One region of the Halomonas sp. Cn5-12 genome, then DNA from elsewhere that is predicted to be linked to it. Evidence: predicted binding sites of a transcription regulator. Region 1 holds the regulator's gene; each other region holds the start of a gene.

Region 1 (3,186 bases):
CCTAGGGTTTGTATTGGGTAGAGCTTCGTAGTGTTGTTAGAATATGCGCTGCTCCTTCACCCATCGGCAGTGCGACGATCATGTTACAACCTGACTACTTTGACCCCACTTCGTCAGACAGCGCGTCTGACGAGCCCCTTGTCCAGCAGCATGAGCTGCAGGATGCCAAGCAGAAGCGTGAATTCAACAAGTTGCAAAAACGCCTGCGGCGCGAAGTAGGGAACGCCATCATCGATTACAACATGATCGAGGATGGCGACCGGGTCATGGTGTGTCTCTCTGGTGGTAAAGATAGCTATACGATGCTGGAGATTCTGCGCAACCTACAGCGCAACGCACCGGTTAATTTTTCCCTGGTAGCGGTCAATATGGATCAGAAGCAGCCAGGTTTCCCAGAACACGTGTTGCCCCAGTACCTGGATAAGCAAGGCGTGGAATATCACATTCTGGAGCGTGATACCTACTCGGTGGTGAAGGAGAAAACCCCGGAAGGTAAAACCACCTGCGCGCTCTGCTCAAGGCTGCGGCGTGGTTCGTTGTATGGCTTTGCCGAGGAGATTGGGGCCAACAAAATTGCTTTGGGCCACCACCGGGAAGATATCCTGGAGACGCTGTTTCTCAATATGTTCTTTGGCGGCACCTTAAAAGCCATGCCACCGAAGCTGCTCTCGGATGATGGTAAAAACATCGTGATTCGCCCGCTGGCCTACTGCAAAGAGGCGGATATTGCGGAGTTTTCAAGGCTGATGGAGTTTCCGATCATTCCCTGCAACCTGTGCGGCTCTCAGCCCAATATGCAGCGCCAGGTTGTCAAAGAGATGCTGGCGGAGTGGGATAAAAAACACCCCGGCCGGTTGGAGAGTATGTTCAAAGCGGTGACCAACGTTGCCCCTTCGCAGCTTGCCGACCGTGAGCTGTTTGATTTTGCCGGTCTGGAAGCGAAGCAGGCCGCATTGATGGAGGGGCGCATTCAGGCGTTTAACGTGAGTTAACCGCTTGGGCTTCCTCTTCAGCTAGGGTGATGAGGCGCCGCATATCCAAAATATTGACCTCGCGCCCGGAGACGGCCACCACGTTTTGCTGCTGAAAGCGGCTAAGAATACGGCTAACCGTCTCCACCGCGAGGCCTAGATAGTTGCCCATATCTGCCCGTGACATGGAAAGCCGGAAGCTATAGGGGGAGTAGCCCCGGCGCCGAAAACGGTCAGAAAGTGTAATCAAAAAGCTGGCCAGCCGCTGATCGGCAGTTTTGCGTGACAGTAAACGCATCATCCGCCGGTCGTCTCGTAGTTCCTTGCTCATGCTGCGGTAAAGCTGGCCGCGCAGTTCGGGCAGCTCCTCGGAGAGCGAGTCCAAACGGTCAAACGGAATTTCGCATACCGTGGTGGTTTCCAGGGCAATCACGGTGCCGGGGTAGTGTTCTTCGTCAATCCCATCCAGACCCACCAGCTCGCTGGGTAGAAAGAAATTGGTGAGCTGGTCGTTGCCATTCCCTTCGCTAGTCACCTGCTTCAAGCTGCCAGAGCGCACCGCGTAAACGCTGGTGAAAGGATCTCCTTGGCGAAACAGCCGCTCGCCTTTTTTCAACGGCGAGCGGCGGCGGATAATCGCATCGAACTGGCTCATATCCTCAAGCTCTAGGGCAAGCGGTAGGCACAGCGAGCTTAGGCTACAGGTTTGGCAGCGCGCCTCTTGCAGCAGTGAACGTCGTTGGCTGGCAGGATATGACATGTGGTGCTCCCTTTTTATTAGCCATCATAGGCGCAGGGGGTAGGTGTCTCGATACGCTTATAAAATCTTCGAGTAGCGTTGGTTGCCCTGATGTTGCAGGTGATTATCGAAGGCCATGGCTAAGTGCCGAATCAACAGCCGTCCGGTGGGCGTAGCTTGTAAATAGAGGCCTTGGCGCACTAGCAGGCCATCCTGCTCGGCGGTTTTCAACCGTTCAAGAGCGGTTGAAAAGTAATCAGCGGCATTTATCTGCCAACGCTGGCCTATTGCTTCAAGGTCAATGGCCATATCGCACATTAAGCGCTCAATCACCTCTCTGCGCATTAGGTCATCCTTATTTAAGAGTAACCCTTTTACGGTCGCTAGCCTACCTTCATCTAAGGCAGCTTCATAGTGGGACAGCTGAGTGGGGTTTTGTGCGTAAACGTCGTCTACCCGAGAAATAGCCGACACCCCCAAACCAATCAAGTCGCACTGGGAATGGCTTGAGTATCCCTGGAAGTTGCGCTGCAGCGTACCGTAGCGCTGTGCCTGAGCCAAGCTGTCCTCTGGGCGAGCAAAGTGATCCATACCAATATGTACATAGCCCGCTTGGGTCAGCATCTCAATAGTGGTACGCAAAATAGCCAGTTTTTCATCCGCGCTGGGCAGGTCGGCTTCATTAATACGTCGTTGGGGCGCAAAGCGGGTTGGCATATGGGCATAGTTAAAGACCGACAGCCGTGCCGGGCCCAGTTCAATCACTTGGCTTAGGGTATCAGCGAAGCTTTGCTCGGTTTGAAAGGGCAGGCCATAAATTAAATCGAGGTTGAGCGAGCGAAAACCAAGCCGGTGCGCCTCATCCATCAAGGTTTCAGTGAGCACCCGTGGCTGCACGCGATTAATCGCTGCCTGCACCTGTGGGTTGAGATCCTGAACGCCCAGGCTTAAGCGATTAAAGCCCAGCGACTGCAGGTGGCGCAGGGTAAAGACATCCGCTTCGCGTGGGTCAATTTCAATAGCGTAGTCGCGGTCCGGTGCGCTCGATAAGCCAAACCGTGCATCCAGGCGGTCTATTAAATCGCTCATCTGCGCCAGGGTTAAGAACGTCGGCGTGCCGCCGCCCCAGTGCAGCTGCTGCACTGGCCGCTTTGTATCAAGATGCCGGGAGGTCAGCACCATTTCTCGATCCAGCCGAGACAAGTAGGGCTCTGCGAGGGCTGTATTTTTCGTGGCGATTTTATTGCACGCGCAGTAAAAACAGATTTTGCGACAAAAGGGCACATGAACATAAAGTGAGAGCGGCTTTTGGCTGGCATTGCTGCGTTCAAGCGCCTGGGTCATATCGTCAGCGGTGAACTGGTCGTGAAACGAGAGTGCTGTAGGGTATGAGGTGTAGCGAGGGCCGCTGGTGTCGTAGCGGCGTATCAGGGCGTCATCCCAGGCGGTGGCCTCAACCGCTGCAGAAATAGGGTG
Region 2 (3,186 bases), on a different contig from region 1:
ACGCCACCAATAGCGCAAAGGCGGCGACCCAGCCTAGGTTGTCGATTGGGTCTACTCCTGCGAGGCCAATGAGACCGGCGGCAATCATGCCCTGGGCCAACAGCATCCAGCCGCGTCGTTGTCCAAAGGCGCGGGTGAGCAGAGGCAGCGCGAGTCGGTCTACCACCGGTGCCCAGAAGAATTTGATGGAGTAGAGCATGCCGATCCAGGCAAAAAAACCGATGGCAGCTACTTCGACCCCGTCGCTACGTAGCCATGCGGAGAGCGTCGAAAACACCAGTAGAAAGGGCAGGCCAGCGGAAAAGCCTAAAAACAGCATGGTGATGACAGGCGCTTTGCAGTAAATACCAAGCGCCGCCAGCCAACTGCGCTGAGGAGTCGGGGTGGGCATGTAAGGGAGTACTCCAAAAAGAAACATCGGTGACGTGGGCCGCTCAAAAACCCGTCGATGTTAGACTATGGATAGAGTTCATGGTCAGCGTGTCCATGACAAAGCCGACAGCTTACCGGAGAGGAGTTTTCCATGTCGATTACCGCCCATCAGGTAGTGACTCTGCACTACGTGCTTAGCGATGTGCTCAGCGATGGCAGCACCCGCGTGCTGGATGACTCCAATGCACGTCAGAAACCCCTGGAGTACCTGCACGGCCACGACAATATTTTGCCGGGCTTGGAGCGAGATTTAACCGGCAAAGCCGCAGGTGATGAACTAAGCGTCACGCTGGCTCCCGCTGATGCTTACGGCCTGCGTAACGAAGATTTGGTGCAAGAGGTGAGTCGCGCGTCGTTTGGCGGTGCGGAGATTGAGCCAGGCAGCCGTTTTCAAACCGAAGGCGAGGCTGGCCCGCAGATCGTCACCGTGCTAAACATCGACGGCGATACCGTGACGGTGGATACCAACCACCCCTTAGCGGGCCATACGCTGCGCTATCAGGTGAAGATTCTAGACGTTCGCGATGCCACCCGCGCAGAACTTGCTAAAGGCCATCCGCTGCCACCGGGCACCGAGCACAGCAAAGTAGAAGACCGTAAAGTGCTCTAAAAAGCCGTTTTTATCGGGTGAAGCGCGTTAAAAACTGACCTGTATCAAGTTCCTGTTTACCCTTGCGGCCACCATTTTAAAAGCTTGACCCAGGTCAGTTTCCCCTTCTCTGAACGCAGTACGATGGCCCCATACATTACGGCGGGAGGGGAACACCATGTACTGGGATGATGCGGTAATTTTCGGCCTAGTTACTGTCGCGCTAATGATCACCTTTATGATCGGTTGGGTAGGCTTTGTGGTACGTGACCATTTGCGTAAGGATGAACGTAAGAAGCCTTAATTCAGCAGGCTGTTCAGTCGTCAGGGGAGGGGGCTTACGTTAATGTGTAAGCTTCCTGTTGCCGGCCCAAGGGGCCGGCTTTTTTGCGTCTTTTTGTAAGTTGTATTAATAACCGTTGAAGCGCATTGGCAGTTATGCTTTGGTAAAGTGCCTATTTTAAGAAAAAGAGTAAACAATAGGGAAGTCAAGCGCCTACTATGGCGTCGCTTGGTCGGTGAAGCTAGAGTAATTTCAGAAACAGTGTTCGTTAACCTGTTGGCCTTATCAATCAGGAGACATGTGATGAGTGACTCTACCGACAACACTAAAGACCTTTTAAGCAAGCGCCGTTCACGCCGCCAAGTACTGGCTAGTCTGGGTTTAGGTGCAGCTGCCCTTTACGTTGCGCCTACCTTGTTATCAATGGGGCAGGCTGAAGCCCGCGAGCATCGTCATTCGCGCCCAAGTCGCTCACGGCCTAGCTATTCGCGTCCTAGCTACTCTCGCCCTCATTACTCTCGTCCGCACTATTCGCGCCCCCGTTACTCCCGGCCTGATTATTCCAGAGCGCGCCATTCTCATCAGCATCATTCACGCCATGGCCATGGCTATCCTAAGCGTTATTACTCTCGGCCCCAGCGCTCACGTTGGGAGCGCGACGGCGTCATTGAAATTCGCCTAAGCCGTGTGCTGCCGCGCTGGTAAGGGAGCGGCCATGCCGAGCCATCATCAAGATTATACGCTCGAAGGCGTTGGGCCTTGCCTTCGGTTAGTGAATGCCGACGAGTTGCTGCCCGTCCTAACAGCCGCCATGCCAGGCTGGCCCTTGACGCCTTGCGCCGCGCAAACCCAATCGCCGGAGATCTGCGTATGGCGGCACCCGCAGGGGTATTGGCAAGAGGCGCCCGCGCTTCCAGTAGGGGCGCTGCTGGACAGCGCGGTAGGAACCGCCTGTAGCGTTATTGCGGATGCTGCCGGGGCATATTTTTATCGTCACCCGGAGTTAGTGGGTTTGCACTGCGGATCAGTGGAAATCAATGGCCAGCTAGTGATTTTTCCCGATACATACCGGGCGGGCAAAAGCACCTTAACCGCCGCCTTTGCAGCGGCTGGGCAGCGTGTGTTTGGCGATGATGTGCTGGCGCTCAACAAGCAAGGGGAAGGGATTGCGCTGGGCGTGGCACCTCGCTTGCGGCTACCGCTTCCTGACGCGATGTCTCTGGAGTTTCGTCAGTTTGTACAAACGCACCTTGGCCCTCAGGATGCCCGCTATGGCTATCTTCGTTTGGACAATACGCAGTTAGCTAGCCACGGCCAGCGCTGCCCGCTGGGGGCGATATTACTGATTGACCGCGATGAATCGCTAAACGAGCCCCAGCTTACCCGCCTTCAGCCAGGCGATGGGTTATGGCAGCTGTTACAGCAAAATTTTGCCGAGCACGAATCTGACCAGGCGCTGATCGAGCGCTTCTTGCCACTGCTTGAGGGCTTGCCCTGTTTTCTGCTGCGCTATAGCGACGCCTTTGATGCAGCCCAGTGGCTTACGAAATGCTGGGGAAGTGGCACCCTAGAGAGCTTGGCACTGGCCAGCCAGCCCCGTTGCGATACTCCTGAAGTGATACCTGCCCTTGAGCCAACGGATGCGCGCCAGTGGCAGGCCAGTGAGGCAGCGTTTGAGTTTCCGCTAGGCGACGAGCTATTTGTTATTGCCGAGGAGGGCGGCGCGATTCATCGGCTGAACACCACCAGCCGGGCTGTGTGGGCGCTGTTGAATCACGAGCCGCTGGATCTTGACTCCGTGAGTGACACGCTCACAGGCTTTTTTGCAGGCGCAAAATTTGAGCAGGTACGCCAAGACGTGGCGCAGCTACTCGCGCAGTTC
Region 3 (3,186 bases), on a different contig from region 1:
CGGGCAGCGGCGGCCAGGGAGTAGTCTTGGGTTTCGATAATTTCAGGCAAAGATAGGTTGCTGGCAACGGCAAAACCGACAAGGGCATAGATCACCACGCATAGCGCAATCGAGATCGTGATAGCTTTGCCAAGATTCCGCTTAGGATCTTTAAGCTCCGAACCACTATTGGTAATCGTCGTGAAGCCTTTAAATGCCAGTATGCCGAGCGCCGTAGCACCTAAAAAGCCCGTTATCGTAGGCGTAGGTGCATCGTTGCCAGCACCCATTTCGATGGAGTCGGCAATAAACACGCCGACAATACCAAACACTATAATGCCACCTATTTTGATAAATCCGAGCACCGAGGCGACGGTCTCGATCAAGCGGTTGGCGGATAAATTGATCAAAAAGGCTATTAGCAGTAAACCAACCCCGAGTAGGGGCACAAATAGTGAACGATCCCCCAGGTCAAACAACTCAAGCGTGTAGGAACCAAACGTTCTCGCCAAAAAACTCTGTGCGATCACCATGGAAAAATACATCAGGAGGGCATGAAAGGCGGTGGGAAGCGTCGGGCCATACGCTTTCTGTAAATACATGCCAATCCCACCTGCTGATGGGAAGGTATTGGACATTTTAACGTAAGAATAAGCGCTGAAAGAGACAATGACGGCAGCGGCCAGAAAGGCTAGAGGAAATAGCCGACCAGTCATTTCGGCCATTTGGCCGGTTAGCGCAAAAATACCGGCCCCAATCATCACGCCGGTGCCTAATGCAACGGCACCGACCAACGAAAGACTGTTTTCTTTATATTGTGGCGTTCTATCCTGCCCAACCATGAAAGCGACTCCTTGTATTAACGGCAACCACAGCAGCAATAACTGCCGAGGACTCCTGTGCGGTGTTTTTTGATGCTATATAAATTAAATATAGAACCTATGTGCAGCCACATGGCAAATGACTAACGGAAGGTCTGATTTTGCGAGGCCACAGGCAAGCAGCTCTTACCCTAAACTAGCTAGTCTTGCTCCTGGTTGTGTCATGTAGCCGTTATGACTATTAATGACAGCTCCAAGGTTCCTGTTTAGCGTTGTCTTTAACGTTCTGATCGACGAAACGGTAATACTCCTTCTTAAAGCGGTTCCACCGATCAGCGCTGACCTGTATGTCATGGAGCTTGAGAATTTTTTCAACGTCATCGATGCAGAGCCTCAGCGCATCGTAAGCAAGGCTGATATTTCGGTTTTTCTCGTTGTAGACCACCTTATCCATTCCATAGAGTCGGTCGATATCTGACAGCGCTTCTTCAATGCGTTTGGATTTACTGGGCTTGATTTTTAAATTCCGAGTCACCAGTGTGTTTTTGGAAACACCCAAGCGGTGCTCTTGTTGTGTCGTTTTCATGGTCTTTCTCCCAGGCGCGTACATGTATATATAGAGTGGTTCAGTTCTTGTCTATTTTGTCCTTATGACCGCCGTGGTGTTTATGCATGAAAATATGCATCAGTGGGCATGCTGCCAAAAAGAGGAAAGGTAAGAACTGAAATAGGTGGAGACGGTGCTCGGTTCCCATCAGGTATCCCGCCCAAATGACAAACCCAGCAAGTGGCACCCACAACATCAGCAAACGACTACTTGTACTGTTACTCATAATCACCTCAGTAACTCGCCCAAAGAGCCAACAGCAGTTAAGGCCGTTGGTTTGGGAAAAATCAAATAAATAACCCCAATAACAGCATGGATGATTTGTCTGAACGCAACCTGAACAGCATCGGAGGGAAATATGATCCTGATCAAGCGCCTCGCAAAAAGTAGGCGATAATTACCCAAGCGGTATCCATAGCCTCATTCCCATCATCATTAGGTTTTCGGTGAGCGATACAAAGCTTAATGGGTATTACTGAACCGCCCCGGCTTTACCGGAGACTCCATATCTTGAGAGGATGGAGTTATGAACTCACCAAAACGATATTCTTCAGAAGTCCGGGAGCGAGCTGTTCGATTAGTCCTTGAACAGCAAGGCGAATACCCGTCCAGGTGGGCGGCGATCTGCTCCATTGCCAGCAAGTTTGGCTGTTCACCAGAGACCTTAAGAGCCTGGTGCAAACGCTCAGAACTCACGCAGGGAGATAGCTCGGCTAATCTGCCTGAAAATGAACGACTCAAGCAGCTAGAGCGTGAAAACGTCGAATTGAAGCGCGCCAATGAAATTCTTCGTAAGGCGGCTGCTTTTTTCGCCCAAGCGGAGCTCGACCGCAAACCCAATTGATAGTGTCATTTATCGACGAGCATCGTGCTCAGTTCGGGGGCGAGTCGATTTGTAGCCAGCTACCAATCGCCCCATCGACGTATTACCACCACAAGGCACTTGAGACCGATCCTGAGCGGCGGGGAGATCGATATCGGCAGGATGCGTTTCTTACCGCTGAGATTAAGCGCGTGTGGGAAGAAAACTTCTGCGTCTACGGTGCTCGTAAGGTCTGGCGGCAACTCCGCCGTGAAGGGGTTAATGTTGCTCGTTGCACCGTAGAACGACTCATGCGACGCCTGGGGATTCGCGGCGTGGTGCGAGGCCAACGCCCCTTCACGACGATCAGTGATCCCGACCAGAAACGAGCACCTGATTTAGTGAAACGTGACTTTACGGCCATGCGTCCTAATCAGCTTTGGGTGGCCGATTTTACGTATGTCGCTACCTGGTCTGGCTTCGTTTACGTTGCGTTCGTTATCGATGTTTATGCACGCTGTATCGTGGGTTGGCGCGTAGCAACGTCGATGAAAACGGGATTGGTACTGGACGCTCTGGAGCAAGCGTTGTGGGCACGAAAGCACAGGCAAGGGTTAATCCACCATAGTGATAGAGGAAGCCAATATCTCTCGATCCGCTATACAGAGCGTATGGCTGATGAAGGTATCGATGCCTCTGTCGGCACCACCGGTGACTCCTACGACAATGCGCTGGCCGAGACCCTCATCGGCTTATTCAAAACGGAGGTGATTCACCATCGTGGACCATGGAAAGGGCGAGATGCCGTTGAGTATGCCACGCTGGAATGGGTTGACTGGTTTAACAATCGCCGACTGCTAGAACCCATAGGAAACGTTCCACCAGCAGAACGAGAAAAGGCGTATTATCGTCAATTGGAGGAGTCAGGTGAAGCTGCCTGACTCAAACAAACCGGTCTCCGGAATAACCGGGGCGGT
Region 4 (3,186 bases), on a different contig from region 1:
CCTGCCGCGGGGTCGGCCATCGCGGTTGCGATTGCCTACGCCCAGGAAATGCGTTTTTCCAAACACCCTGAGCAATTTGGTCAGGGTGCAATTGAGGGGGTAGTTGCTCCAGAGGCTGCCAACAGTTCGAGCATAGGCGGCACCATGATTCCCATGATGACACTGGGTGTACCAGGAGATGCCATCACAGCGGTACTGATGGGGTCGCTATTGATTCATGGTTTACGTCCAGGGCCAATGCTATTTGCCGAAAACCCGCAAATGGTTTCCAGCATTTATGCAGGCTTTCTTATTGCGCTTCTTCTGACACTCATCATTGGTCTTTTACTGATGCGCTGGCTTCCCGTGATTCTACGCACTCCTTCCCATGTGTTACTGATCGGCATTGCTCTGCTCTGTGTTGTCGGCGCCTATGCCATCCGTAACAGCATGGCTGATGTGTATATCATGCTATTTTTCGGGGCACTGGGGTATCTGCTGCATCTTCTATCACTGCCGAGCGCACCGCTGGCATTCGGCCTCATTCTGGGGCCACTCCTAGAAGAGAATCTGCGGCGCAGTCTTATTCTTGGGCGTGGCTCCTGGGATCTGTTCCTGAATAGCCCAATAGCAATGAGTCTCTTAGCCCTATCAATCTTTGCTATCGTCCTACCTTTCATAGCACCACTGTGGGTTCGCTTTAAAAGCGACCTACAGCGATTAAAGGTACCTTTTTGATAACCTGATTAGGTAACAGAAGAATCAGCGTTCATTTTTTCCAGCAGATGCATTAAGGCAACCCGCTCTGCCGGATTGAGATTTTTCATGGTCTGATCGCTAATTTGCTTGGCACTGGGCACCATGCCCTCGACTAATGTCTCGCCAGGCTCGGTGATCACGACCATGACTTTGCGTTGATCATTGGGGTCGGTGGTTAGTGAGATCCACCCCCGCGCTTTAAGACGTTTAATGACGCCGCGGATAGTGGCTGGATCAATCGCCGTGGCGTTGACGATATCGGTTAACGAGCTGGGGCCGCGCTCCATCACCGTACACAGCGTTACAAACTGTATGGCCGTGAGCTGTTTATCGCTGCTGTAGCGCTGAAAAATAGCCGTATGCCGCTGGTAGGCTTTACGCAGTAGATGGCCTACTTGCTCAGAAAAATCATACCCCTGCTCTGAAGGCGTAGAGTGCTCGCCGGAAGACGAGTGTTTGAACGCACTATCCATTGTCATTCCATATCCTTAATCTATTGGCGACGTCATGTATCGAGTATGGCACTGGTTAACAAAATGATGCATCAACGTATGAAATACTCCTTGCGCTGGATCAATTCATCATGCTTTTATGGCGTACACGCTATAATTTTACCTTAGTTATCGCTCTTTCATCACCTAAAATTCATCCGCACTGATCATCGTAAACGCGAGCGTGGGAGGCAGACATGGCTGACAAATCAGACTATACAAGAGAGTCACTGCTGTATGGGTCTGATGTCCTGGTGATCTATCGCGACCCGGTTACGCCCCCCAAGCCCGCGCCCGGACAGCCAGGTACACACTCAAACTTCACCCCCCATGAGCCCGAAATATTCATTGCCGTATTGAGCGATAGTCATATCGTGGCTTTCAACGGCCACGTAGACCTGGGCACCGGCATACGCACGGCGCTCGCTCAAATTGTTGCAGAAGAGCTTAGCGTCGCGTTCGACAGCGTCACAATGGTGCTGGGCAACTCCGTTGAAGCCCCCAACCAAGGCCCTACCATTGCCAGTGCGTCGATTCAGATCACTGCTGAGCCTCTACGCCGAGCGGCGGCCCAGGCGCGGGAGTACCTATTAACACTGGCAGCAGAGCACTTTGACACTGAGCGCTCGCTACTTAGCTGCCAGAACGGCGCTATTTCGCCAAGTGATAATAACCGCTCATACGTGAGCTTCGGGGAGTTACTGCTAGGTACCCGTCATGCGTTAAAGCTCGCCGATGAGGTGCCGCTTAAGCCGGTCAGCCATTATACCCTGGTCGGCCAATCGACCTCCCGCGTGGATATACCCGCCAAGGCTACCGGGCAATTGACCTTTATCCACGACCTACGCCTGCCCAACATGCTGCATGGGCGAGTGATTCGCCCGCCTTATGTAGGCCATGATAGCGGTGACTTTATTGGCAACAGTTTAATCGCGGTAGATGAAAGCTCTGTGGCGCATTTGCCCGGTGTGATAAGCGTCGTCGTGGTCGGTGACTTTGTTGGCGTGGTGGCCGAGCGTGAAGAGCAGGCTGCTGCCGCAGCCAAACAGCTAAAGATCCAGTGGCGCCCCATCGAAGGCTTACCTCAGTTGGACAACATAGAGCAATCACTGCTCGACCTGCCCAGCAAGCAGCGCATTCTCCTCGAAGAGGGTGATCTCGAAAGTGCTCTGGCCGCCGCCGACCAACCGCTCAATCGCCACTATGTGTGGCCTTTCCAACTGCATGGCTCCATTGGCCCTTCGTGCGCTGTCGCCGATGCCAATGAAGATGGCCTTCACGTATGGTCGGGCACCCAAAATCCGCACAGCCTGCGCGCCGACCTTGCCCGCCTTACCGATTTGGATGAAGGCGTTATCACCATTACCCGCATGGAAACCTCGGGCTGCTATGGCCGCAACTGCGCCGACGACGTTGGCGCGGATGCAGTGCTGCTGTCTCAGGCGGTTGGCCGTCCTGTCCGAGTGCAACTAACCCGTGAGCAGGAGCACACCTGGGAGCCTAAAGGGGCTGCTCAGTATATGGCCATCCAGGGCGGCTTGAACGCAGATGGCAGCCCAGCAGGTTATCGTTTTAATACGCGCTACCCCTCTAACAGTGCGCCCACCCTGGCACTGCTGCTGACCGGTGCGGCCTCACCGATTGATATCCCCTTTGAGATGGGGGATCGAACGTCGGTGCCGCCCTACCGCTACCCTCATCGCCAAATAGTATGCGACGACGTCCCGACCCTGGTGCGCGCCTCCTGGCTGCGTGGTGTCTCGGCGCTGCCCAGCACCTTCGCCCACGAAAGCTATATTGATGAACTCGCCTACTTGGCGGGTGAAGATCCTGTCGCCTATCGGTTGCGCTATTTAGCCGATAACCGCGCCTGCGAACTTGTCGAAGCGCTAGCCGAACGGGCGAGCTGGAAACCTGGTACCGCTAACGCCAATCCGCGTAGCGATGGCGAGTGGCG

Evidence for each region. The regulator FNR, encoded in region 1, switches genes on or off when oxygen is low (the NO sensors DNR and NnrR bind a similar motif). The targets are predictions, from matches to a motif close to TTGATNTANATCAA.
Region 2: the regulator FNR is predicted to act here: its motif matches at 1,077-1,090, upstream of ccoM (cytochrome c oxidase subunit CcoM).
Region 3: the regulator FNR is predicted to act here: its motif matches at 1,766-1,779, upstream of L1249_RS16035 (DUF2933 domain-containing protein).
Region 4: the regulator FNR is predicted to act here: its motif matches at 1,302-1,315, upstream of L1249_RS13225 (xanthine dehydrogenase family protein molybdopterin-binding subunit).

Annotation. Positions count from the first base shown of each region.
Region 1 covers NZ_JAKGAY010000006.1:51,278-54,463, reverse strand. The annotation lists gene L1249_RS05375 (DNA polymerase III subunit epsilon) at 1-5, shown strand, start outside; gene ttcA (tRNA 2-thiocytidine(32) synthetase TtcA) at 81-992, shown strand; gene fnr (fumarate/nitrate reduction transcriptional regulator Fnr) at 979-1,731, opposite strand; gene hemN (oxygen-independent coproporphyrinogen III oxidase) at 1,789-3,186, opposite strand, start outside.
Region 2 covers NZ_JAKGAY010000008.1:84,721-87,906, forward strand. The annotation lists gene L1249_RS06840 (AmpG family muropeptide MFS transporter) at 1-391, opposite strand, end outside; gene L1249_RS06845 (FKBP-type peptidyl-prolyl cis-trans isomerase) at 524-1,042, shown strand; gene ccoM (cytochrome c oxidase subunit CcoM) at 1,200-1,325, shown strand; gene L1249_RS06850 (hypothetical protein) at 1,608-2,009, shown strand; gene L1249_RS06855 (PqqD family protein) at 2,020-3,186, shown strand, end outside.
Region 3 covers NZ_JAKGAY010000043.1:15,891-19,076, forward strand. The annotation lists gene L1249_RS16025 (APC family permease) at 1-821, opposite strand, end outside; gene L1249_RS16030 (hypothetical protein) at 1,042-1,386, opposite strand; gene L1249_RS16035 (DUF2933 domain-containing protein) at 1,427-1,633, opposite strand; one part of gene L1249_RS16040 (IS3 family transposase) at 1,934-2,219, shown strand; AL1L pseudoknot at 2,209-2,325, shown strand; one part of gene L1249_RS16040 (IS3 family transposase) at 2,219-3,150, shown strand.
Region 4 covers NZ_JAKGAY010000026.1:16,458-19,643, reverse strand. The annotation lists gene L1249_RS13235 (tripartite tricarboxylate transporter permease) at 1-717, shown strand, start outside; gene L1249_RS13230 (MarR family winged helix-turn-helix transcriptional regulator) at 726-1,217, opposite strand; gene L1249_RS13225 (xanthine dehydrogenase family protein molybdopterin-binding subunit) at 1,427-3,186, shown strand, end outside.